Regions from separate parts of the Sphingomonas sp. DC4900 genome, predicted to be linked through region 3. Evidence: predicted binding sites of a transcription regulator. Region 3 holds the regulator's gene; each other region holds the start of a gene.
The links. The regulator LexA, encoded in region 3, represses DNA repair genes until DNA is damaged. The targets are predictions, from matches to a motif close to GTTCCNCNCTTGTTCT.

Region 1: a site for LexA is predicted at 5,033-5,048, ahead of recA (recombinase RecA). Genes of this name have one in related genera too.
Region 2: a site for LexA is predicted at 3,520-3,535, ahead of rmuC (DNA recombination protein RmuC). Genes of this name have one in related genera too.

The regions. Positions count from the first base shown of each region.
Region 1 is NZ_JAFCUK010000010.1:70,329-78,186, reverse strand. Features, by position in the region: gene ACP690_RS12290 (uracil-DNA glycosylase) at 1-580, opposite strand, end outside; gene ACP690_RS12285 (electron transfer flavoprotein-ubiquinone oxidoreductase) at 715-2,367, shown strand; gene ACP690_RS12280 (tetratricopeptide repeat protein) at 2,339-3,961, shown strand; gene ACP690_RS12275 (4-(cytidine 5'-diphospho)-2-C-methyl-D-erythritol kinase) at 3,958-4,788, shown strand; gene recA (recombinase RecA) at 5,125-6,198, shown strand; gene ACP690_RS12265 (class I SAM-dependent methyltransferase) at 6,515-7,351, shown strand; gene ACP690_RS12260 (glutathione S-transferase family protein) at 7,348-7,858, shown strand, end outside.
Region 2 is NZ_JAFCUK010000010.1:35,122-42,979, reverse strand. Features, by position in the region: gene ACP690_RS12175 (endo-1,4-beta-xylanase) at 1-230, opposite strand, end outside; gene ACP690_RS12170 (TIM-barrel domain-containing protein) at 301-2,616, opposite strand; gene ACP690_RS12165 (SGNH/GDSL hydrolase family protein) at 2,613-3,392, opposite strand; gene rmuC (DNA recombination protein RmuC) at 3,611-5,200, shown strand; gene ACP690_RS12155 (hypothetical protein) at 5,211-5,441, shown strand; gene ACP690_RS12150 (TrmH family RNA methyltransferase) at 5,553-6,353, opposite strand; gene ACP690_RS12145 (HPr family phosphocarrier protein) at 6,504-6,779, opposite strand; gene ACP690_RS12140 (PTS sugar transporter subunit IIA) at 6,776-7,183, opposite strand; gene rapZ (RNase adapter RapZ) at 7,198-7,858, opposite strand, start outside.
Region 3 is NZ_JAFCUK010000004.1:177,708-185,565, reverse strand. Features, by position in the region: gene trpD (anthranilate phosphoribosyltransferase) at 1-70, shown strand, start outside; gene trpC (indole-3-glycerol phosphate synthase TrpC) at 67-843, shown strand; gene moaC (cyclic pyranopterin monophosphate synthase MoaC) at 840-1,307, shown strand; gene ACP690_RS07365 (molybdopterin molybdotransferase MoeA) at 1,312-2,493, shown strand; gene lexA (transcriptional repressor LexA) at 2,552-3,244, shown strand; gene ACP690_RS07355 (ComEC/Rec2 family competence protein) at 3,515-5,635, opposite strand; gene gltX (glutamate--tRNA ligase) at 5,716-7,134, shown strand; gene ACP690_RS07345 (citrate synthase) at 7,151-7,858, shown strand, end outside.

The DNA of each region.
Region 1 (7,858 bases), on a different contig from region 3:
GCATTTCTGCCCCCAAAATCGCACGGCTCGCCGCATTGCCCATCAGCAACAGCCGTTTCGGCGCGACGAGGCCGATGTGGTGCTTGGCGATATCGGCCAGTTGCGTTTCCACCTCGCGCGGCATCCGCCCCGCCACGGGCCGCTTCGCGCAGACCGAGGCGAGATGGATCGTCTCACGCGACAGGCCGATCGCGGCGAGCATGCGGTCGAACAGCCGCCCCGTCTCGCCGCTCATCAGGATGCCGGCGGCATCGTCGTCCTTGTCGGGGCAATCGACCAGCACCATCACCGCGGCATCCGCGGGGCCGGTCGCGGCGATCGACACGCCGCGCCACGCCACTTCGGGCACGGCATCGCCGCCGCGCCATGCGATGAAGTCGGCCAGTTCGGCGGGCATCGCCGGGGCCAGCTCCACCGGCGCGGCGGGGGAGGGCGCCCGCGCGAAGACCGGCGCGACCATCGGCTGGGTCAGCCAGTCGCGCGGATCCGCCTCGACAAGCGTGTCGACGCCCGCCTCCTGCCACCAGTCGAGCGCGCTCGCGAGGCTCTCATTCCAACTGTGATGCTGATCGGCCCCCACGTTTCTCTCTTTCTGTAGGTTGACGTTTTCGTCAACTTGTCCGATCGCGGTTCAGAGACGAGACGTTGTCGGCCTGCGCCTGACCGCTATCCCCCGGCGCCGACAACCGCAACCGTATCCGGGAGTGGATGACAATGACGCAACGTGAATCGATGCCTTACGACGTGGTGATCGTCGGCGCCGGCCCGGCGGGCCTGTCGGCGGCGATCCGGTTCAAACAGGTGGCGGCCGAAAAGGGCGCGGACCTCAGCGTCTGCGTGCTCGAAAAGGGCTCGGAAGTCGGCGCGCATATCCTGTCGGGCGCCGTGATCGATCCGCGCAGCCTCGACGAACTGCTGCCCGACTGGCGCCAGGACTGCCCGCTCGCCGAAGTGCCGGTGACCGAAAACCTGCACTGGGTGCTGACGGAAAAGAAGAAGTCGATCCTGCCGCACGCGCTGACACCGCCCTTCCTGCACAACAAGGGCACCTATACCGGCAGCCTCGGCAACCTGTGCCGCTGGCTCGCGGGCAAGGCCGAGGAACTCGGCGTCGAAATCTTCCCCGGCTTCGCCGCCGCTGAAATCCTGTTCGACGATCAGGGCCGGGTGATGGGCGTCGCGACCGGCGACATGGGCGTCGCGCGCGACGGCACGCACAAGCCCGATTATCAGCCCGGCCTCGAACTCCACGCAAAATATACCTTCTTTGCGGAGGGTTGTCGCGGACACCTCACAAAGGAAGTGATCCGCACCTTCGACCTCGCGAAGGACAGCGACCCGCAGGTCTATGGCCTGGGCGTCAAGGAATTGTGGGACATCGATCCTGAGCTGCATCAGCCCGGCCGCGTCATTCACACGCAGGGCTGGCCCCTGGGCGACGACGCCAATGGCGGTGGCTGGCTGTACCATCAGGCGAACGGCCAGGTCAGCCTCGGGTTCGTCACCTGGCTCAACTATTCCAACCCCTACATCTCGCCGTTCCAGGAGATGCAGAAGTGGAAGACCCACCCCGAGATCGCCGCGATCCTGAAGGGCGCCAAGCGCGTCAGCTATGGCGCGCGCGCGATCAGCGACGGCGGGCTCCAGTCGATCCCGAAGCTCGTCTTCCCGGGCGGCGCGCTGATCGGCGACAGCGCCGGCTTCCTCAACGTGCCGCGCATCAAGGGCACGCACACCGCCATGAAGAGCGGCATGATGGCCGCCGAAGCCGCGGCCGACGCGATCCTGTCGCAGCGCCAGCATGACGAACTGGCCGCTTACCCCGAAGCGTTCGAGCACAGCTGGGTGAAGAAGGAGCTGTCGATCGTCCGCAACGTTGTGCCCTTGGTCAAGAAGTTCGGCGATTTCCTGGGGTCGGGCCTCGCCGGCATCACGATGTGGCTCGAACATTTCGGCCTCAAGATGCCCTTCACGATGAAGCACCACCCGGATCACGAAACGCTGTGGCGCAAGGATCTGGTGAAGGCTCCGGTCTATCCGAAGCCCGATGGCGTCCTGACCTTCGACCGCCTGTCGTCGGTGTTCCTGTCGAACACCAACCACGAGGAGGACCAGCCTGTCCACCTGACGCTGAAGGACCCCAACGTCCCCGTCGAATACGATCTGCCGCTCTACGACGAGCCCGCGCAACGCTATTGCCCGGCCGGCGTTTACGAGATCGTCGGGCAGGAGACGGGCGATCCCAAGTTCGTCATCAACGCGCAGAATTGCGTCCACTGCAAGACGTGCGACATCAAGGACCCCACGCAGAACATCAACTGGGTGGTGCCGGAGGGCGGTGGAGGCCCCAATTATCCCAATATGTAAGCGTCTGTTCCTTGCATCGGTTCTGAGCGTCGCGGTCGCCGCGCCAGCTCAGGCCGATGCGGCACGCCGTGCCGATCCGGTCGCGGACTATATGCAGGCCCGCGTCGCCGATGCTGACGGTGATGTGGCGACGGCGATCGCCGGCTACGCCCGTGCGCTCGCCGCCCGGCCCACCGATACGACGGTGGCGCTGAGGGCGTATCGCGAAGCGCTCGCGGCCGGCGATATCCCGCTCGCCACCCGCGCCGCCGCGGTGCTGCGCGACCAGCCCGGCGCGCCTGCCGACCTCGCGCTGCTCCCCCTCGCGCTCGCCGCCGCGCGCAACGACGCGGCAGGCGCCGAGGCCGCGACACAGGCGCTCGCCCGCACGCCGCTGTCGGTGATGGTCCCGGCACTCAGAGCGTGGATCGCCTACAGCCGCGGCGGAAATCCGAGCGCCCCGATCGTCGCCGCCAATGTCGGCAGCACGCCCGTCGCCCAGCGCCTCGCGGCCGAGACTGCGGCCTTGCTCCAAATCGCGATGGGCGACGTGCAGGGCGGCCTGCGCGGGGTGCAGGCGCTCCGCGAAACCGGCTCCCCCGTCGATCTGCGCCTGTCCGCCGCGCAATTGCTGTTCGGCACCGGCCATGCCGACGAGGCGCGCGCGCTGCTCGCCGGTGACGACCCCGCACTCGCCGCCCTCCGCCAGGGTTCCCCCGCCAAGCCGACGCTCGCTTATGGCGTCTCGCGCCTGCTCGCCCGCGTCGCCGGCGACCTCGTCGATCAGGACGTCGCGCCGCTGTCGATCGCGCTCACCCGCACCGCGCTCATCGCCTCGCCCGCCAACGATCGCGCCCGCCTGCTGCTCGCCCAGGCGCTCGCGGGGGAGGATGCGACCGATCAGGCGCTCGTCACGCTCGACGCCGTGCCCGCGTCCAGCCCCTTTGCCTCCACCGCCGTTGCCGCGCGCATATCGATCCTCGCCCGCGCCGATCGCACCGCCGACGCCCTCGCACTCGCCCGCCGCGACGCCGAGCGCGCCGACGCCGGCCCCGCCGCCTGGCAGCTCTACGCCGATCAGCTCAGCACCGCCGGCAACAACGCCGAAGCCGCCCGCTGGTATCGCCGCATCGCCGAGGCGCAGCCCGCCGCGTGGAACGCCTGGCTGCAATATGGCGGCGCGCTGGAGCAGGCGGGCGATTGGCCCGCCGCCCGCGCCGCGTTGCAAAAGGCGGTTGCGCTCGCCCCTGCCGAGCCGCTCGCGCTCAATTACCTCGGCTACGCGCAGGCCGAACGCCGCGTCGACGTGCCTGCCTCGATCGCGATGCTGCAACGCGCGCACGCCGCCAAGCCCGACGATGCCTCGATCGCCGATTCGCTTGGCTGGGCGCTGTTCGTCAACGGCGACACCGCGCGCGCGCTGCCGCTGATCGAGCGCGCCGCCGAGGCGGAGCCGACGAATGCCGAAATCGCCGAACATCTCGGCGACGTCTATTGGGCGCTGGGCCGCCGCTACGAAGCCCGCTACGCGTGGCGCGCCGCGGCGTTGACCGCTCCGGCCCAGGACGCCGCGGCGCTCGCCACCCGGATTGCACAAGGCCCGCCCGCCCGATGATCGTCGAAGCCGCCCCCGCCAAGATCAACCTCGCGCTCCACGTCCGCCATCGCCGGCCGGACGGCTATCACGCGCTCGAAACGCTGTTCGCCTTCGCAGCCGATGGCGACACGGTGACCGTCGTACCCGCCGACACCGACAGTTTCGCCATCACCGGCCCGTTCGCCGCGGCACTCGAGACGGCATCCGGCCCGAACCTCGTGCAAAAAGCCGCCGACGCCTTCCGCGAGACGTTCGGCATCGCCGGGCATCACGCGATCACGCTCGACAAGCATCTCCCCATCGCCTCAGGGATGGGCGGCGGATCGGCCGACGCCGCCGCGACGCTGCGCGCGCTCGCCCGCCTGCATGGCGTCGCCTCGCAGGACCCGCGCCTCTTCGTCCTCGCCGAAACGCTCGGCGCCGACGTGCCCGCCTGCCTCGATGGCCGCACCACCCTGGGCACGGGCAAGGGCGACGCGCTGATCCCCATCGCTGGCCTCGCCGGCATGCCGCTGCTTCTGGTTAACCCCGGCGTCGCGGTCAGCACCGCCGCGGTCTTCGCCCGCTGGGACGGCACCGACCGCGGCGGCATTGCAGGGGAGGGCGACCTTCTCACCCGCGCCACCGCCGGCCGCAACGACCTGCAACCCGCCGCGCTCGCACTCGCCCCCGTCATCGCCGACGTCCTGTCGCTTCTCGAAGGGGCAACCGGCGTCCATCTGGCCCGCATGTCCGGCAGCGGCGCCACCTGCTTCGCCTTGTTCGCGGACGACACGACCCGTGACGCCGCCCGCGACGCGGCGGCAGCCAAAGGCTGGTGGACCCTCGCCACGACCCTTACCTAAAAGGGCTATCCCTCCCGCTCTCCAACCGTCATCCCAGTGCAGGCTGGGATCTTATATTTATAGCGCGCCACCAGCGCCGAGAAAGACGCAAGCCTCCGCTGGGGTGACGCCAAAGGCTGCGAAAAGCCGCCGCTGCCACAAGCGCAACCCCTCCGCGTCCTCCGCGCCTCCGCGCGCAAAACCTCTTCGCGTCTTCGCGTCTTCGCGCGAACCATATCCACCAACCCCATGGCCCAAAACCAAAGTTCCCCTCTTGTTCTCATGGAACAAACATCGTACATACAGAACAGACGCGTTGCTCATGCCGCGCGCTTGCTCTAGCGAGGAACCCTCCCGATGGCCGCCAATCTGAAAGTGATCGACACCGGCATGGCAACCGCAAACGCAGACCGTCAAAAGGCGCTCGACGCCGCCCTCGCGCAGATCGATCGCGCCTTCGGCAAGGGCAGCGCGATGAAGCTCGGCCAGAAGGAAACGATGCAGGTCGAGGCGATCTCGACCGGCAGCCTCGGCCTCGACATTGCGCTCGGCGTCGGTGGCCTGCCGCGCGGCCGCGTGATCGAAGTCTATGGCCCTGAATCGTCGGGCAAGACGACGCTTGCGCTGCATGTCATCGCCGAAGCGCAGAAGAACGGCGGCACCGCCGCCTTCGTCGACGCCGAACACGCGCTCGATCCCGTCTATGCCAAGAAGCTGGGCGTCAACATCGACGAACTGATCGTGTCGCAGCCCGACACCGGCGAACAGGCGCTCGAAATCACCGACACGCTCGTCCGCTCGAACGCGATCGACGTGCTCGTGGTCGATTCGGTCGCCGCGCTCGTCCCCCGCGCCGAAATCGAGGGCGAGATGGGCGACAGCCACGTCGGCCTGCAGGCGCGCCTGATGTCGCAGTCGCTGCGCAAGCTCACCGGCTCGATCAGCCGCTCGCGCTGCATGGTGATCTTCATCAACCAGCTGCGCATGAAGATCGGCGTGATGTACGGCAATCCGGAAACGACGACGGGCGGCAACGCGCTGAAGTTCTACGCCTCCGTCCGCCTCGACATCCGCCGCACGGGCGCGATCAAGGACCGCGAGGAAGTTACCGGCAACACCACGCGCGTGAAGGTGGTGAAGAACAAGGTCGCCCCGCCGTTCAAGCAGGTCGAATTCGACATCATGTACGGCGAGGGCATTTCGAAGATCGGTGAGATCCTCGATCTCGGCGTGAAGGCGGGCCTCGTCGAAAAGTCGGGCAGCTGGTTCTCCTACGATTCGGTACGGATCGGGCAGGGGCGTGAGAACGCCAAGAACTACCTGCGCGAGAATCCCGAAATGGCCGACCGCCTCGAAAAGGCGATCCGTCAGCGCACCGAAAAGGTCGCCGAGGAAATGATGGCCGGCCCGGAAGCCGACGACGATCTGTGATCGCCGCGCCATCCGATCGGATGCTACGAGAGGGGCTCGCCGGCAACGGCGGGCCCCTTTCGCATGGGGGCGCTTCGGACGATGACGTATCCTCCACTTCGTCCACTTCCACGCTCGTTTTGGCGGAAATGGGTTGGGTGGGTAGAAGGACGACGGCGATAACAATCATGGCATCACCCTCACCCTTCCGGCGCTTCGCGCCTCCCTCCCTCTCCCATTGGGAGAGGGAAGGGGCCCGCCCGGCGCAGCCGGGTGGGAAGGGTGAGGGCGACGCGTCACTGAGCTAGAGCCAACCCATCGAAACCGGACCCACCCCATGACCACCGCCACAGACTGGACCGGCCGCGTCGGCCGCACCTGGGCCGCCGAATGGCAGCGCACCGACCGTTCCTTCGCCAATTTGTCCCCGCATCTCGACGCCGCGATCCGCAGCGCCGCCCCCGCCGGCCCCTTCCACGCGATCGACATCGGCTGCGGCGCCGGCGCCACCAGCCTCGCGCTCGCCGACGCCCGCCCCGACGCCACCGTCACCGGCCTGGACCTGTCCGCCGACCTGATCCGGACGGCGCGCACCCGCGCCGGCGACCGCGGCACCGTCGCCTTCCATCATGGCGACGCCATTGCGATGACCCCGCAACTCCCACCCGCCGACCTCATCGTCTCGCGCCACGGCGTCATGTTCTTCGCCGATCCCGTTGCCGCCTTCGCCACGCTCCGCACCGCGGCCAACCCCGGCGCCCGCCTCGTCTTCTCCTGCTTCCGCGACCGCAGTGACAATGTCTGGGCGTCCGATCTGATCGAGCAGGTCACCGGCACCCGCCCACAATCCGCCGCCGGTTACGCCCCTGGACCCTTCGGGTTCGCCGACCGGACCGCCACGGCCGCGATCCTCACCCAGGCGGGCTGGAGCGTCGACAGCGCCACCCGCATCGACTTCGCATATGTCGCCGGGGCCGGCCCCGATCCGGTCGCCGATGCCGCCGATTTCTTCCACCACATCGGCCCGCTCGCCTCGGCGCTCAAGGACGCCGCCGATCCATCGCTCGACGATCGGCTCAAATCGGCATTGCAGCGTTATACAGCCGACGGCATCGTCGCGCTCCCGGCCTCCGCCTGGATCTGGCGCGCGACCGCAACAGGGGAACAGCCATGATCATCGTTCACCATCTCGAAAACAGCCGGTCGCAGCGCGTGCTGTGGATGCTCGAGGAACTGGGCCTGCCCTATCAGGTCAAGCGCTACGAGCGGAACAAGACGACGATGCTGGCGCCGCCCGAGCTGAAGCAGGTCCACCCCTTGGGCAAGTCGCCGGTCATCGAGGATACGGACGGCGGCAACGTCATCGCCGAAACCGGTGCGATCGTCGAATATCTGGTCGAGAAGGCCGACGGCCGCCTCGGAGCGCCCGCGCATCGCGACTCGGCGCTCCGCTACCGCTTCTGGCTGCATTATGCCGAAGGCTCGCTGATGCCGCCACTGCTGCTGAAGCTCGTCCTCAGCAAGGTGCCGCTGATGGGCAAGCCCGCGATGAAGCGCATCCAGCCGATGATCGACGTCCACCTCGACTATGTCGAATCGGAGCTGAAGCAGCGCCCCTGGTTCGCCGGCGACGCGATGACCGCCGCCGACATCATGATGAGCTTCCCACTGGAGGCGGCGC
Region 2 (7,858 bases), on a different contig from region 3:
ACCAGCCCGCATTGCTGGGCGATCAGTTGCGCATAGGCCGGGTCGCGGACCGGCAGGCCCGGCGGCGAGCCCGGCTGCCACGGAATCGCCGATCCGAAGCGCAGCCCCTTGCGCGCGGCGATCGCCTCCAGACTGTCGGCGGGGTGCGCGGCGCATGCGGCCGGCGCCGCCATGCCGGCGACGGCGAGCGCCGCGCCTCCCAAAATATCGCGTCGCGACGGCGGTGCCATGATAGCCTCTCCAACTTTCGTTATCGCTATCATTGGCCTCGCGGACGCCGCCGTCAAGGACGCAGCGCCGCTACCGCCCGATCACCATCACCAGTGGATCCAGCGCCTGCCCGGTCGGCAGCCGTCCCTCAACCGACAGTTGGCCGCGGGCATCGTCCCACACCAATGTCGCGCTGCGTCCACCCCCCGTGCGCCACGCGTTGGTCGTCCCGTCGTCGTCGTACAGCGTGAAGCGCGCGTCCCGCCCCGGATAGACGCGGACCTTGGCCAGCCCCTGCTCGCGGGCGGTGCTTTGCACCTGCTCCCCGATCGGCAGGATCGATCCGGCGCGCACGAACACCGGGATGCGGTCGATCGGCGCCGCCGCGTCGATCCACTGGCCACCGGTGTGGCGCTTGTCGGTCCACAGATCGTACCAGTCCGTCCCAGCGGGCAGATAGACGCGGCGGCTGGTCACCCCCTGTTCGGTGACGGGCGCGACGAGGAGGGCAGGGCCGAACATATATTCGTCGCCCAGCGTCTTGGCGGTGGCATCGTTCGGGAAGTCCATGAACAGCGCCCGCATGAACGGCGCACCGGTCAGGCTGGTCTGGCGTCCCAGCGCATAGATATAGGGCAGCAGTTCGTACCGCAGCCGCAGCGAGGCGGCGAGCACCGGCTCGGCCGCCGTGCCATAGTCCCAGATCGCCGTCGCCGGCCGCTGGCCATGGATGCGCAGCGTCGGCGTGAACACATTATACTGGAACCAGCGCACGAACAGCTCGGGATAGTCGCGATACGACGGCGCCATGGCGGTCGCGCCCGCCGGATCGATCAGCACGGGGCGCTGCGCCGCCGGGCCATTGGGCCACTGCCACCCGCCCGTATCGCTCGACCAATAGGCGATGCCGCTCGCCGTCATGCCGAGCCCCGCCGGCACCTGCCGCCGCAACGCCTCCCACGTCGAGCGCACGTCCGACGACCAGAACAGGCAGCCGTTCGCCTGCGTCCCCAGATAGGCCGCCCGGCACAGGATCAGGTTGCGCATATCCGGCCGGTCGCGCGCCGAGCCTTCCGCGACACTCAGCGTATGCAGCAGCGGGAAGACGTTGTGATAGCGATCGCCCGTGCCGATCGCATAGTGGAAGCCGTCCGGCACCAGATCGGGTTCGGTCTCGTCCAGCCAGGCGAAATCGAAGCCCGCGCTGAAGATATCGTCGCGGATCTTGCCCCAATACCAGGCGCGTGCGTCCGGGTTGGTGCTGTCGATCAGCGCGCCCGCGCGATCCGATCGGATCGACAGTCCGTCCACCGGCTTGCCCTCCGCGTCGTGCAGCAGCCAGCCCTTGGCGGCGAGCGTGTCGAACCAGCGGCTCTCCTTTTCGAACCGCGGCCAGATGCTGACGATGCTGCGGACGCCCTGCGACTTCAGATGGGCGTTCATGGCGACCGGATCGGGAAACGCCGTCCGGTCGATGTCCAGCTGCCCCATCCGGGTCCAATAGAACCAGTCGAGCACGATGATGTCGAGCGGATAGCGGCGCTGCCAGTACCCGTCCGCCACCGCGGTCAGCTCCGCCTGCGTCTCGTAGCGCGCCTTGCTCTGGATCAGGCCGAAGGCTGCTTTGGGCGGCAGCGGCGTCGCGCCGATCAACCTGGCATAGCCCGCATACAGATCGTCGCTGGTCCGCCCGGCGATGACGAAGAACGACACGCGCTCGCCGACGTTGGATTGCAGATGCGTCTGGCTGTGCAGGCCGGGCGAGACGATCGTCGCCGACGGATTGTCCCACAGGATCGCATAGCCTTTGTCCGTCACCATGAACGGCACGCACACCGCTTCGCCGGCGGGGCGATCGTAATCGTGGCGGCAATCGATCGTCCGCCCGCGCAGGTCGAGCACGCCGTCCTGATATTGGCCCAAGCCATAGTAGTGCGTGTCGGGCGTGTCGGCGAAGGTCGCGCCGACTCGGAACGTATGCTCGCCCGTTACGTCGTGCGGCGCCATCTCCCACCCGGTCATCGCGGTCAGCGGTGTGCCGTCGGCACGGTCGAAGCGGATCGACACGGGCGGCAGAGACGGAGCGAAATAGCGTTCCATCTGGCTCGGCGGCTTGGGCCAGGGTTGCGCCGCCACGGTGACGCGCAGGTCGCCCGAGGCGAAGACGTCGCCGCCGTCGTTCCCCCGCTGTCGGCTCCAGCCCGCGGCATCGCTTTTGCCGGAAATGCCATAGCCCGGCAGGCCTTCCGCTTGGCCCCGATCCGTCGCGATCGTCACGCGTACGATCCCCGGCCCGTAGGGCTCCACCGACACCAGCGCCCCATGGCGCTCGACGGTCGCCAGTCGCTGGGCATAGGCGGGCGCGCTGCCGGCCAGCAGCGCGGCGATGAGGGCGAGGCGCTTCATCGGCCCGCTCCCCGTTCGCCCAGTGCCTGGCGGATCGCCGCCTCGGCCACGGGCCGCATCGCAGCATAGCCCGCCGCCGTCGGATGCACGCCGTCGCTCGCCAGCCCCGGCTTCATCGCGCCTTGCCCGTCGTCCAACACGGGATGATAATCGACATAGGTGAACCCCTCGCGCTGGGCATACTCCCGGATCCACGCATTCAGCGCCGCGATCTGCGGCACCGGCTGCTTGTCCTTCGCCCAGGGGAAGGCGCCCGCCGGCGGCACGGAGGCAAGGATCACCCGGATGCCATGCGCGCGCGCCAGCTCCGCCATGCTCGCGATATGCCCTTCCACCGTCTCGATCGTTGCTGCACCGGTGTTGCCGGCGATGTCGTTGGTGCCGATCATGATGTGGACGGCCTGCGGGTGCAGGTCGATCACGTCCTGGCGAAAGCGGACCAGCAGCTGCGGCGTCGTCTGCCCGCCGATCCCGCGATCGATCACGCCGTCGCTGAAGAAGGTGGGATCGAGGTTGATCCAATTGTCGGTGATCGAGTCTCCCGCGAATACCACCCGCGGCCGTTCCGTCAGCGCGGCATTGGCGGCGCGATAGCGGCATAGCTGCCCGAAATCGCGGGTCAGAGTGTGCAACTGCTGCGCGGCCCAGCCAACCTTGGGATGGGCAGGGCAGGGATCGGCGACGATCCCGGTCGGGTCGCTTGCGAAGGGATCGCCGGCGGCGCTGACCTGTGCCGCGGCGGGCACCGCGCCCGACACCAGCACCGCGGCGCCCATGACACCCAGCCAACCATTGCCCACGACATTCTCCCCTACCTCTTGTGAGCGCTATCGTAGCCGCCCGGTCGCGCGTGTCCAATCTCTCAGCCGGTCGGATTGAAAAAGGGGCTGTCCTACACGCTTCGTTCGATCTATGTTCCTGGCATAGGCCAAGGGATCGTCACGGAAAAACACCCTCTTCGGCGTGACTTTTGTGACCTTTCGAAGGGACGTTCGTGGACCAGTTGCTTGTCGTTGCCATTCTCGCGCTTGCCGCCGGCCTGCTGATCGGTTGGCTGCTGGCGGCCCGTCGCAGCGGTCGACTCGCCGCCGATCTGGCGGTCGCGCAGAGCAAGGTCGCCGACGCTGAGCTCGTCGCCCGGACGCGCGACGCGGTGGAGCGCGAACGCAACGACGCGATGCGCGAACTCGCCGGTTTGCGAGCCCAGGTCGACGATCGCATCGCCACCGCCGACGCGCTGCGCACCGAACTCCTCGCCGTCCGCAGCGACCGCGACGCGGCACGCGCCGACCTTGCCGCCGCCGGCGCGCAGGTCGAGGCCGCGGAGGTCCGGCTGATCGACCTGCGCGCCCAGATCGATCAGAGTCTCGCCGCTGCCGACCTGCTCCGCCGCGAACTGGCGACGATCCGCGCCGATCGCGATGCCGCCCGCGCCGATCTCGCCGCGATGCAGGCACAGAGCGAGGCATTCGAAGCCCGCCTCGCCGACATGCGCGAGGCGAAGGAGATGATGGCGACGCAGTTCAACGACCTCGCCAACAAGGCGCTGACCGACGCGCAAAAGGCGTTCCTCGATCGAGCCGAGGCACGCTTCCGCCAGTCCGAAGAACTTGCCGGCAGCAATCTCAAGTCGCTGCTCCAGCCGGTCAACGACCGCCTGGCGCGCTATGAAGAGGGCGTCGCCAAGGTCGAGGCCGAGCGCCGCGACGCCTTCGGCGACCTCAAGGGCCAGATCGAACAGATGCGCCTCGGTCAGGAACGCGTCTCGGGCGAAGCCGCCAAGCTCGTCAATGCGCTCCGCAATGCACCCAAAGCCCGCGGTCGCTGGGGCGAACAGCAGTTGCGCAACGTCCTCGAAACCTGCGGCCTTGCCGAGCACACGGATTTTGCGATGGAGGTCAGCGTCGCGGACGGGGAAGGGGGGCGCCTGCGCCCCGACGCGATCGTCCGCGTCCCCGGCGGCAAGTCGCTCATCATCGACGCCAAGGTGTCGCTCAACGCCTACCAGGACGCGTTCGGCGCGGTCGACGAGAACGAGCGCCATATCGGCCTCACCGCCCATGCCGCCTCGATGCGCGCGCATATCAACGGCCTCAGCGCCAAGGCCTATTGGTCGCAGTTCGACGATACGCCCGAATATGTCGTGATGTTCGTCCCCGGCGAACACTTCCTCTCCGCCGCGCTGGAGCATGACGCCGGCCTGTGGGACTATGCCTTCGACAAAAAGGTCCTGCTCGCCACCCCCACCAACCTCATCGCCATCGCCCGCACCGTCGCGGCAGTGTGGCGTCAGGAAAAGCTCGCCAGCGAAGCCCGTGCGATCGGCGCGCTCGGAAAGGAGCTGTACGACCGTCTCGCCAAGGCCGGCGAGGATCTGCGCAAGGTCGGCAGCGGCCTCACCACCGCGGTGAACAATTACAACAGCTTCGTGTCGAGCTTTGAGAGCCGTGCTCTGGTGTCCGCACGCAAGTTCCGCGACCTCAACATCGAACCCGGGGCACGCGAGATCGGCGTTGCGGAACCGGTCGAGGCCTTGGCGCGCTACGGCGATGACGTACTGCGCCTTCCCGACGCAGCCGAATGAGGAACCCGCGATGAAGGGCATGCACCCCGGCGATATCGTGATGGATCAGGACGGCCGCATCACCGGGATGGTCGCCGGCGATGTCTTCATCCGTCCCGGCTGCGACGTCCGCATCAGCGGCATGGTCGCGGGCGACGTCTATGTCGAAGAGGGTGCCCGCGCCCGGATCAGTGGCATGGTATCCGGCAGCGTCTTCAACGATGGCGGCGCGGTGCGCGTCAGTGGCATGATCGGCGGATAGATGGCTTGCTCTACCCTGCGGCCTGTCTGCGGGCAGCATGGGTACAGAAACCGAAACGATCAGCCCCGATCGTTTTCACCAAGATGGTCATGTTGCCGTAAAAACGGGCAATCACCGGCTCTGCTGAGCCAGCACCTCATAGGCCATCACCGCCGTCGCGACCGCCGCGTTGAGGCTGTCCGCCTTGCCCAGCATCGGAATCTTGACCAGCAGATCACACGCCGCGGCATACTCCGCCGGCATCCCCTGCGCCTCATTGCCCGTCAGCAGGAACGTCGGCGCGGCATAGGTCGCCCCGCGATAGTCGTGGGTGGTGTCGAGGCTCAGTCCCACCAGCTGTCCCGGTCCCTGCCGCAGCCACCCGAGGAACTCCTCCCAACCGCTCCGAACCACGGGCACGGTGAACAGCGCCCCCATGCTCGCGCGGACGGCCTCGACCGAGAAAGGATCGACGCATTCGCCGATCAGGATCAGCCCGCCGGCGCCCACCGCATCGGCGGTGCGTAGGATGGTGCCGAGATTGCCCGGATCGCGCAGTCGCTCGGCGACCAGCCAGATGCCGGCACTGTTGCGGTCGAGGTCGGCCAACGCGCGGTCGAATTCGTCGAACACGCCCACGACGGCCTGCGGGTTATCCTTGCCCGACAGCTTGGATAGGATGTCGGGCGTCGTCTGGATCGACTCGCCGCCCGCCATCTCGACGTCGATCGACAGCGCATGGACCAACGGATGGTCGGCATTGGCTGCCGCATAGAACAGGATGCGGGGCAGGCGGCCCGTCTCGCGCGCTTCGGTCAGGATGCGCAGGCCCTCGGCCATGAACTGCCGCGCGCCGCGACGATGCTTCTTGTCGCGAAGTTCGCGGGCATATTTGACCAGCGGGTTGGAAAAGGCGGTAATCTCTCGGGGCATGGCGTGTCGGGCCTTCGCGCTAGCCGGAGGCTGACGCAAGGCAAAAGCGACACGCCCGGCCGGCGCGGCCGACAGCCGCGTCCGACGACGCGACTTTGCCGCGGCGCTGCCCTAAACGGAACGCCAGCCGAAATCCCGCCGGCGCCTCGCTCAGTCTTCGCCGAACTTCGCCTCGACCAGCTCACACAAGGCGCTCACCGCCGCCTCGGCCCCGTCGCCCGCCGCGCTGATCGTGATCGAATCGCCCTTGGCGGCGCCCAGCATCATCAGCCCCATGATCGACGTGCCGGTGACGGCGCCGTCGTCCTTGCGCACCTGCACCTCGACCGGCTGGCTGGAGGCGAGGGTGACGAACTTGGCGCTCGCCCGCGCGTGCAGGCCGCGCTTGTTGGTGATCAGGACGGTGCGCTCGATGCCGGCGCTCATGCCGCCGCCTCGCCCAGCACCTCGGATGCGACCGAGATATATTTGCGTCCCGCCTCGCGTGCCGCGGCGACCGCCTCGACCACCTTCATCGATTTGCGCGCCGACCCCAGCCGGATCAGCATCGGCAGGTTCATCCCAGCGATCACCTCGACATGCCCGCGCGTCATCAGCGAGATGGCAAGGTTCGACGGCGTACCCCCGAACAGGTCGGTCAGCACGATGACGCCACGCCCCGTATCGACCGCGGCGATCGCCGCGGCGATGTCCGCGCGGCGCTCTTCCATGTCGTCGTCGGGACCGATCGAGATGGTGGCGATCCGCTCCTGCGGCCCCACGACATGTACCATGGCGGTCACGAACTCTTCGGCGAGCCGTCCGTGCGTCACCAGAACCAGGCCAATCATATCGGTTACGTTACTCATTTGCTGGCCGGCGGCCCCTCGAGCGAGTCCTGCGGTGCGGCCCCCAGGTCGCGATGCGTAATGGTGGGCGAAAAACCCGCGTCGCGCAACCGTCGAGCGAGATGTTCCGCGACATGGACCGAGCGATGCCGCCCGCCGGTGCAGCCGATCGCGACGCTGACATAGGCTTTACCCTCAGCGCGATAGCGTGGGATCAGCAGTTCGAGCAGGCTGCCGATCTGCTCCATCGCGGCGGGATAGGCGGGGTCGGCCGCAACATAAGCGGAAACGTCGGCGTCCAGGCCGGTGCCCGGGCGCAGCAGCGGGTCCCAGTGCGGATTGCGCAGGAAGCGCATGTCGAACACCAGGTCGGCGTTGCGCGGAATGCCGCGGGCGAAACCGAACGACTGGATCGACAGCACCGGCGCATCGCTGCCCGACACGGCGAAGGTCGACCGCACCTTTTGCGCGAGCATGTTGGCGCTGAGGTCGGTGGTATCGATCAGCCGATTCGCCCATTCGCGCAGCGGCGCCAGCAGCTCGCGCTCGCGGGCGATGCCGTCGCTGGCCGGACGGTCCGGGGCAAGCGGATGGCGCCGTCGCGTTTCCGAATAGCGGCGCTCGAGCTCGGAGCCCGCGCAATCGAGGAACAGCATGCCGACGTCGAGCCCATGGCCT
Region 3 (7,858 bases):
GGCCGCCGCCGAAGCGCTCGACGCCGGCCGCGCTGCCGCGCTCCTCGACCGCTGGATCGCCTACCGATGACCATTTTGTCCCGCATTATCGAAACCAAGCGCGCAGAGGTTGCCGCGCGCAAGGCGACGATCAGCCTCGCCGATCTCGACGCGCGCATCGCCGCGGTGACGAAGCCGCGCGGCTTCCGCGCCGCGCTCGACGCCACATCCGGCCACGCGCTCATTGCCGAAATCAAAAAGGCCAGCCCGTCCAAGGGGCTGATCCGTGCCGATTTCGATCCGCCCGCCCACGCGCGCGCTTATCAGGCGGGTGGCGCGGCCTGCCTGTCGGTGCTCACCGACGAACAATGGTTCCAGGGCAGCGATGACTATCTGATCGCCGCGCGCGCCGCCTGCGACCTGCCCGTGATCCGCAAGGATTTCATGGTCGATCCCTGGCAGGCGACCGAAAGCCGCTCGATCGGCGCCGATGCCATCCTCATCATCGTTGCCGCGCTGGACGACAATCAGATGGCGGAAATCGAGGCGTCGGCGCTCGATTGCGGCATGGACGTGCTGGTCGAGGTGCATGACGAATCCGAACTGGACCGCGCGCTCCGCCTCAAATCGCGGCTGATCGGCGTCAACAACCGCAATCTGCACGACTTCTCCGTCGACTTCGCCCGCACCTACGAGCTGGTCGGCAAGGCGCCAAAGGGCTGCACCTTCGTTGCGGAAAGCGGCCTCGAAACCCGCGCCGATCTCGATGCGATGGCGGCGCATGGCGTGCGCTGCTTCCTGATCGGCGAGGCGCTGATGCGCGCCGACGACGTCGAGGCCGCGACGCGGGCCTTGGTCGGGTGAGCCGCCTCACCCATATCGACGCCGACGGTGCCGCGCATATGGTCGATGTCGGCGACAAGGCGGTGACGCAGCGTCGCGCGGTCGCCACCGGCCGCATCGCCATCGCACCCGACGCCCTGGCGGCAATCCGCGACGGCGCCGCGAAGAAGGGCGACGTGCTCGCCGTTGCCCGCGTCGCCGGGATCATGGCGGCGAAAAAGACCGCGGACCTTATCCCGCTCTGCCACCCCTTGCCCCTCACCCGCGTCACGCTCGACCTGACGCTGGACGATGCCGGCATCACCGCAACCGCGCTGACCGCCACCGACGGCAAGACCGGCGTCGAGATGGAGGCGCTGACCGCCGTGTCGGTCGCCTTGCTCACCATCTACGACATGGCGAAGGCGATGGACCGCGCCATGACCATCTCGGACATCCGCCTGCTCGAAAAGGCCGGCGGCGCCTCTGGCGATTGGCGCGCCTGACGCCATGGCGCTGCTCCCGATCGACGAAGCCCAGGCGCGGCTGTTCGCGCACGCCCCGCCGGTCGGGACCGAAACCGTGCCGCTGACCGCCGCCGCCGGCCGCTGGGCGGCGGACGACATCGCCGCCCGCCGCACCCAGCCCGCCGCCGACCTGTCGGCGATGGACGGCTATGCGATCCGCTTCACCGACCTGCCCGGACCGTGGACGCTGATCGGCGAAAGCGCCGCCGGCCGCCCCTTTGCCGGCACCGTCGGGCCCGGCGAAACCGCGCGCATCTTCACCGGCGCGGCCATGCCCGAAGGCGCCGACACGGTGATGGTGCAGGAAGAGATCGCGGCCTCCGGCACCGCGATCCACCTGACTGGCGAAGGCCCGGCAACGCTCGGCCGCAACACCCGCCGCCGCGGCCTCGACTTTCACGCCGGCAATCGCCTGATCGCCCGCGGCGAGCGGCTGACGCCAGCCCGCATCGCCGTCGCCGCGACCGGCGGCATCGGCACGATCGCGGTCCACCGCCGGGTGCGCGTCGCCATCTGCGCGACGGGCGACGAACTGGTCGATCCGGGCACCCGCGGCGACGCGAGCGCGCTGCCCGAATCGAACCGCGCGATGCTGACGGCGATGCTCGCCGACCTGCCGATCGAGCTGATCGACCTCGGCATCCTGCCCGATGATCTCGATCGCCTGCGCGATGCGTTCGCGCGCGTCGACGCCGACCTGCTCGTCACCACCGGCGGCGCGTCCGTGGGCGACCACGACCTCGTGCGCCCGGCGCTGGAGGCGGCGGGCGGCGTCATCGATTTCTGGCGGATCGCGCTGCGGCCGGGCAAGCCGATGATGGCGGGACGGCGCGGCGCGATGCAGGTGCTGGGCCTGCCGGGCAACCCGGTATCGGCCTTCGTCACCGCCCTGCTCTTCGTCAAACCGTTGATCGCGCACCTGTCCGGCGCTGCGAACCCGCTGCCGCGCAGCACGATGGCGATCCTGGGGGAAGACCTGCCCGCCAACGGCCCGCGCACCGATTATCTGCGCGCAGAGCTGCGCGACGGCCGCGCCTATGCCTCGACCATTCAGGACAGTTCGATGCTGCTGACGCTGGCGCGCTCGCATTGCCTGATCGTGCGGCCGGTCGGTGCCCCCGTCGCGCGCGTGGGCGACTCGGCGGAAATCCTCGTCATCGCTTGACGCCCCACGAATTGTTCCCTAGAAGTTCCGCGTCTGTTCTGACGGGGAAGGACCGCTTATGCTCACGCGCAAGCAGCACGAGCTTGTATGCTTCATCAACGACCGGCTCGAGGAGACGGGCATCTCACCGTCGTTCGAGGAGATGAAGGACGCGCTCGACCTCAAGTCCAAGTCCGGCGTCCACCGCCTGATCAGCGCGCTGGAGGAACGCAACTTCATCCGCCGCCTTCCCAACCGTGCGCGCGCGCTGGAAGTGCTGCGCATGCCGGAACGCTCCGAACGCAAGGCGCCTGAAACGCCCGCTCCCGCTGCGCCGCCGAGCGCGCCGGCCGCGGGCAATGTGCGTCCCGCCCCCTCGCCGGCGAACGACGTCGTCGAAATCCCGCTGCACGGCCGGATCGCCGCCGGCGTGCCGATCGAGGCGTTCGAAGGCAGTTCGATGCTCGCCGTCCCCGCGGCGTTGCTCGGCACCGGCGAACATTATGCGCTGGAGGTTTCCGGCGACTCGATGGTCGAGGCTGGTATTCTAGATGGCGACTATGCGCTGATCCGCCGTACCGACATCGCCCGCGATGGCGAGATCGTCGTTGCGTTGATCGAGGATAGCGAGGCGACACTCAAATATTTCCGTCGCGAAGGCGCGATGATCCGCCTCGATCCCGCCAACCGCGCCTATGAGCCGCAGCGCTACGTTCCCTCGCACGTCCGCGTGCAGGGCAAATTGTCGGGTATCCTGCGCCGCTACGACTGACGGGATTCCGGCGTGGTGGCGCACCGCAAAACACGATCGTTCGTGAGACTTTTGTGACTTTCCAAACGGCGCCTTCTGCCTCCCGTCGAGGGCAGGGCATTCCGGCTTCCCGCTGATTGCGTGCTTGAAAGTCCTTAAATATCGGATGTTTAGACACGGGCATCATTGCGAGCGCAGCGAAGCAATGACGGATTGACCCGAACTCGTGCCGCTACGGGAAGCAGCGCCCCGTCGCAAAGGCTCAGACCGAGACCAGCGCTCGAGCTGAGGTCATCGCGGAGGCATGGCCGTCGGGATATCGTCCGGCCGAGGCGGGGCGACCTTGGCTCCCACCAACCATGGATGCCGATCCCCTGGCTGCGTCACGGTCCGCACACGCCCGCTCGCCAGGGTCAGCATGACCCCGCCGGTACGCCGCAGCACGGGCGCGTCTAGCCGCAGCCAGCGCGGCCGGCACGCCCGCGGCAGCCGCCGGTCGCTCACCACGACGTCCGCCCTCCCGCAGGCCGCGACCACATCCCGCCATGCCAGTTGGTAGCCGCTGCGGGTTGCCAGGACGCGGAACGACTGCCCTCCCCCGTCCCGCAGGACCGCCACGCACGCATCGCGGCTGCACCGGGCCTCCGGCAGATCGTCGAGCAGCCACGGCTCGCCATCGGTCCCGCCATTTTCGGCGAGCATCGCCCGCGTATAGTCCCCGGCGCGGTCGCGCAGCAGCGCCAGCCGGCCACCCAGCCGGATCGCCATATGCCGCCCGTCCCCCGTCACCAGCAGATCGGGTGGCGGGGTCGACGCCGCCCAGGCGGCACCGGCGACGACCGGCAGCACGCCGATCCAGCGCATCCGCGTACTCCACAGCGCCAGCCACAGCCCACCGGCGACCATCGACAGAAACGCCCCCAGCGGCATCGACGACACCACCAGAGACGCGCCCGGCGCATCCGCCACGACATGCGCCAGCCACAGCAGCCCGCGCAGCGCCCCATCGGTCAACCACCACACGGGCCCGCCCAGCCCGACCGTGTCCAGCACCAACGCCCCCGCCTCCAGCGGCATGACGACGAACGTCGTCAGCGGGATGGCGACGATATTGGCCGCAGCCCCATACAGGCCCGCCTTGTGGAAGTGATAGATTGCGATCGGCATCAGCGCCGCCTCCACCACCACGCCCGTCAGCAGCAGCGACCCAAGCCCGCGTAGCAGACGGCGTGCGCGCGCTTCCTCACGCGGCTCGAACCACCCGCGCACCCGCGGATGCTCGTGCAGCGCAACGATCGCCACGATCGCGGCGAACGACAGCTGGAAGCTTGGCCCCACCAGCGCTTCCGGCCGCACCGCGAGCACGACCATCGCGCCGGCCGCAACCAGCCGCAGCGTCATCGCCTCCCGCCCCATCGCCAGCGCCGCCAGCACGAGCAGCGCGGCGACGCACGATCGGATCGTGGGCACCTGGGATCCGGTGAGCAACGTATAGCCGATGGCGGCCAACGCCCCCATCCCCGCCGCGACCAACGGCAACCGGACGCGGATGGCGAGCCATGGCCACAGCGCGAGCAGCCGCAACGTGACGAACATCGTCGCCGCCACCGCCGCGGTGATGTGCAGCCCGCTGACCGACAGCAGATGCGCGAGGCCCGCCCGCCGCATCGCCTCCGCATCGCGCTCGCTGATCGCACCCTCGTCCCCGGTCGCCAGCGCCGCCGCAATGCCGCCCCGGCTCCCCCCCAGCCGATCGGTGATATGCGCGGTCAGGCGTCGCCGCAGGCTGCCCTCCGCCGCGCCGGGCGACACCAGCTCCACCGGCGCGAACCCCCGACCGGTCGCGCCAATCCCGGCAAACCACGCCGCCCGCGCAAAATCATACGCTCCCGGCACTGACGCCGCGGCCGGAGGCATCAACCGCGCCCGCAGCCGGATTCGCGCCGCCTCACCCAGCCCCCTCGGCACATCATCGGTCGCCAGGTTGATCCGCACCCGCGGTGGCAGTCCGATCCCCGGATCGCTCTCGATCGTCAGCCGCACCAGATCGCGCGCGACGAGCGCCTCCATCCCGACCACCCGCCCCGTCACCACGGCGACGACCGGCCGCGCCAGCACCGGGGCCGCGACCTGCTCGGCGCGCCACCATGCGGTCGCCACGCCTGCCGCCATCAGAACCGCGCCGACAGCGACGCTATGCGCCGCCCGCCCGCCCCGCCCGATCGCCGCCGCAACGCAGGCGATGGCGAGTGCCGCCAGCATCGCCGCGATCCACTGGTTGGGGTCGGGCATCAGGAACCAGCCGCCAGCGCCCGTCCCGAACGCCACCGGCACCCATAAAGCAATCCGATCGCGTTCCGCGTGCAGCCACGCTTCCACACGATCGCGCAACCGATGCCACCCCTGGGGCATTTGAAGGCGCACGGAGCGCGTGCTAGAGGCCGCGGCGGCTGAACTGGCCATCAGGTTTCAAACTTTGGGAGCAAGCGCGGTTGGGCGCAACAGTTGAAAATCGTTCGGGCGACGGCGCGGGAATAGTCACGCGATTCGCCCCCTCGCCCACCGGCTATCTGCACCTCGGCGGCGCGCGCACCGCGCTGTTCAATTGGCTGTACGCGCGTCACCATGGCGGCACGTTCCTGCTGCGGATCGAGGATACCGATCGTGCCCGCTCGACGCAGCCGGCGATCGACGCGATCCTCGCCGGCCTGCAATGGCTGGGCATCGATTGGGACGGCGACGCCGTCTTTCAGTTCGCGCGCGCCGATCGCCATGCCGAAGTGGCGCATCAGATGGTGGCGAACGGCCATGCCTATCGCTGCTACATGACGCAGGACGAGATCGCCGCGCAGCGCGAAGCGGCGCAGGCGGCGAAGCAGCCGCTGCGCATCCGCTCGCCTTGGCGCGACGCCGATCCCGCGACCGCGCCGGACGGCCAGCCCTTCGTCGTGCGCCTCAAGGCGCCGCGTGAGGGCGCGACGACGATCGACGACCAGGTACAGGGGTCGGTGACGGTCCAGAACAGCGAGCTCGACGACCTCATCCTCCTGCGCTCGGACGGCACGCCCACCTATATGCTCGCGGTGGTGGTCGACGATCACGACATGGGCGTGACGCACGTCATCCGCGGTGACGACCACCTCAACAACGCCTTTCGCCAGCTGCCGATCTACAAGGCGAATGGCTGGCCGGAGCCGGTCTACGCGCATATCCCGCTGATCCACGGCACCGACGGCGCAAAGCTGTCGAAGCGCCACGGCGCGGTGGGGATCGAAGCGTATCGCGACGAGCTCGGCATCCTGCCCGAAGCCTTCGACAATTACCTGCTCCGCCTCGGCTGGGGCCATGGCGACGATGAGATCATCAGCCGCGAACAGGCGACCGAATGGTTCGACCTCGACGCGGTCGGCAAGAGCCCGTCGCGCTTCGATTTGAAGAAGCTCGAAAACCTCAACGGCCATTACATCCGTGCCGCCGACGACGCGCGGCTGGCAGGGTTGGTCGCGGGGATCGGCGGCTATACCGACGTCGATCTGCTCACGCGCGCGATGCCGGTGCTGAAGGCGCGCGCCGCTAATCTCAACGAACTGAGCGACGGCGCCGCTTTCCTGTTTGCGGTCCGGCCGCTCGCGATGGATCAGGCAGCTTCGGACCTGCTGACCGCCGACGCCCGAACGCTCCTCGCTGCGCTGCACGCCGCGCTTGACGCGGTGCAGCAGTGGGATCAGGAGACAATCGAAGCAGCGGTACGGCAGGTGGCGGACAGCACGGGCGTGAAGCTCGGACAGATCGCCCAGCCGCTCCGCGCCGCTCTCACCGGGCGCAAGACCTCGCCCGGCATTTTCGACGTGCTCGCGTTGCTCGGCAAAGAGGAAAGCCTCGGCCGCATCGCGGACCAGATGCAAGTCTGATAGGAAGGACAACCAGATGACCGAAGCCGCAAAGGTATCCGTGAACGGCAAGGATTTCGACTACCCGGTCATGTCCGGCACTGTCGGACCGGACGTCGTCGACATCCGCAAGTTCTACGCGCAGACCGGGGACTTTACCTACGATCCGGGGTTCACCTCGACGGCTTCGTGCCAGTCGAAGCTGACCTATATCGACGGCGACGAAGGCGTTCTGCTGCATCGCGGCTATCCGATCGGCGAGCTCGCCGAACAGTCGAGCTTCATGGAAGTCGCCTATCTGCTGCTGAATGGCGAGCTGCCCTCGGCGGACGAGCTGACGGGCTTCACCAACACGATCACGCGCCACACCATGGTGCATGAGCAGCTCGCGGCGTTCTTCCGTGGCTTCCGCCGCGATGCGCACCCGATGGCGATCATGTGCGGCGTGGTCGGCGCGCTGTCGGCCTTCTATCACGATTCGACCGACATCCATGATCCGGTGCAGCGCACCATCGCGTCGCATCGCCTGATCGCCAAGATTCCTACGATCGCGGCGATGGCGTACAAGTACAGCGTGGGTCAGCCCTTCCTGTACCCGGACAACTCGCTGTCCTACACCGGTAACTTCCTGCGCATGACGTTCGGCGTTCCGGCCGAGCCGTATGAAGTGAACCCGGCCGTCGAAAAGGCGATGGACCGTATCTTCATCCTGCACGCCGATCACGAGCAGAACGCCTCGACCTCG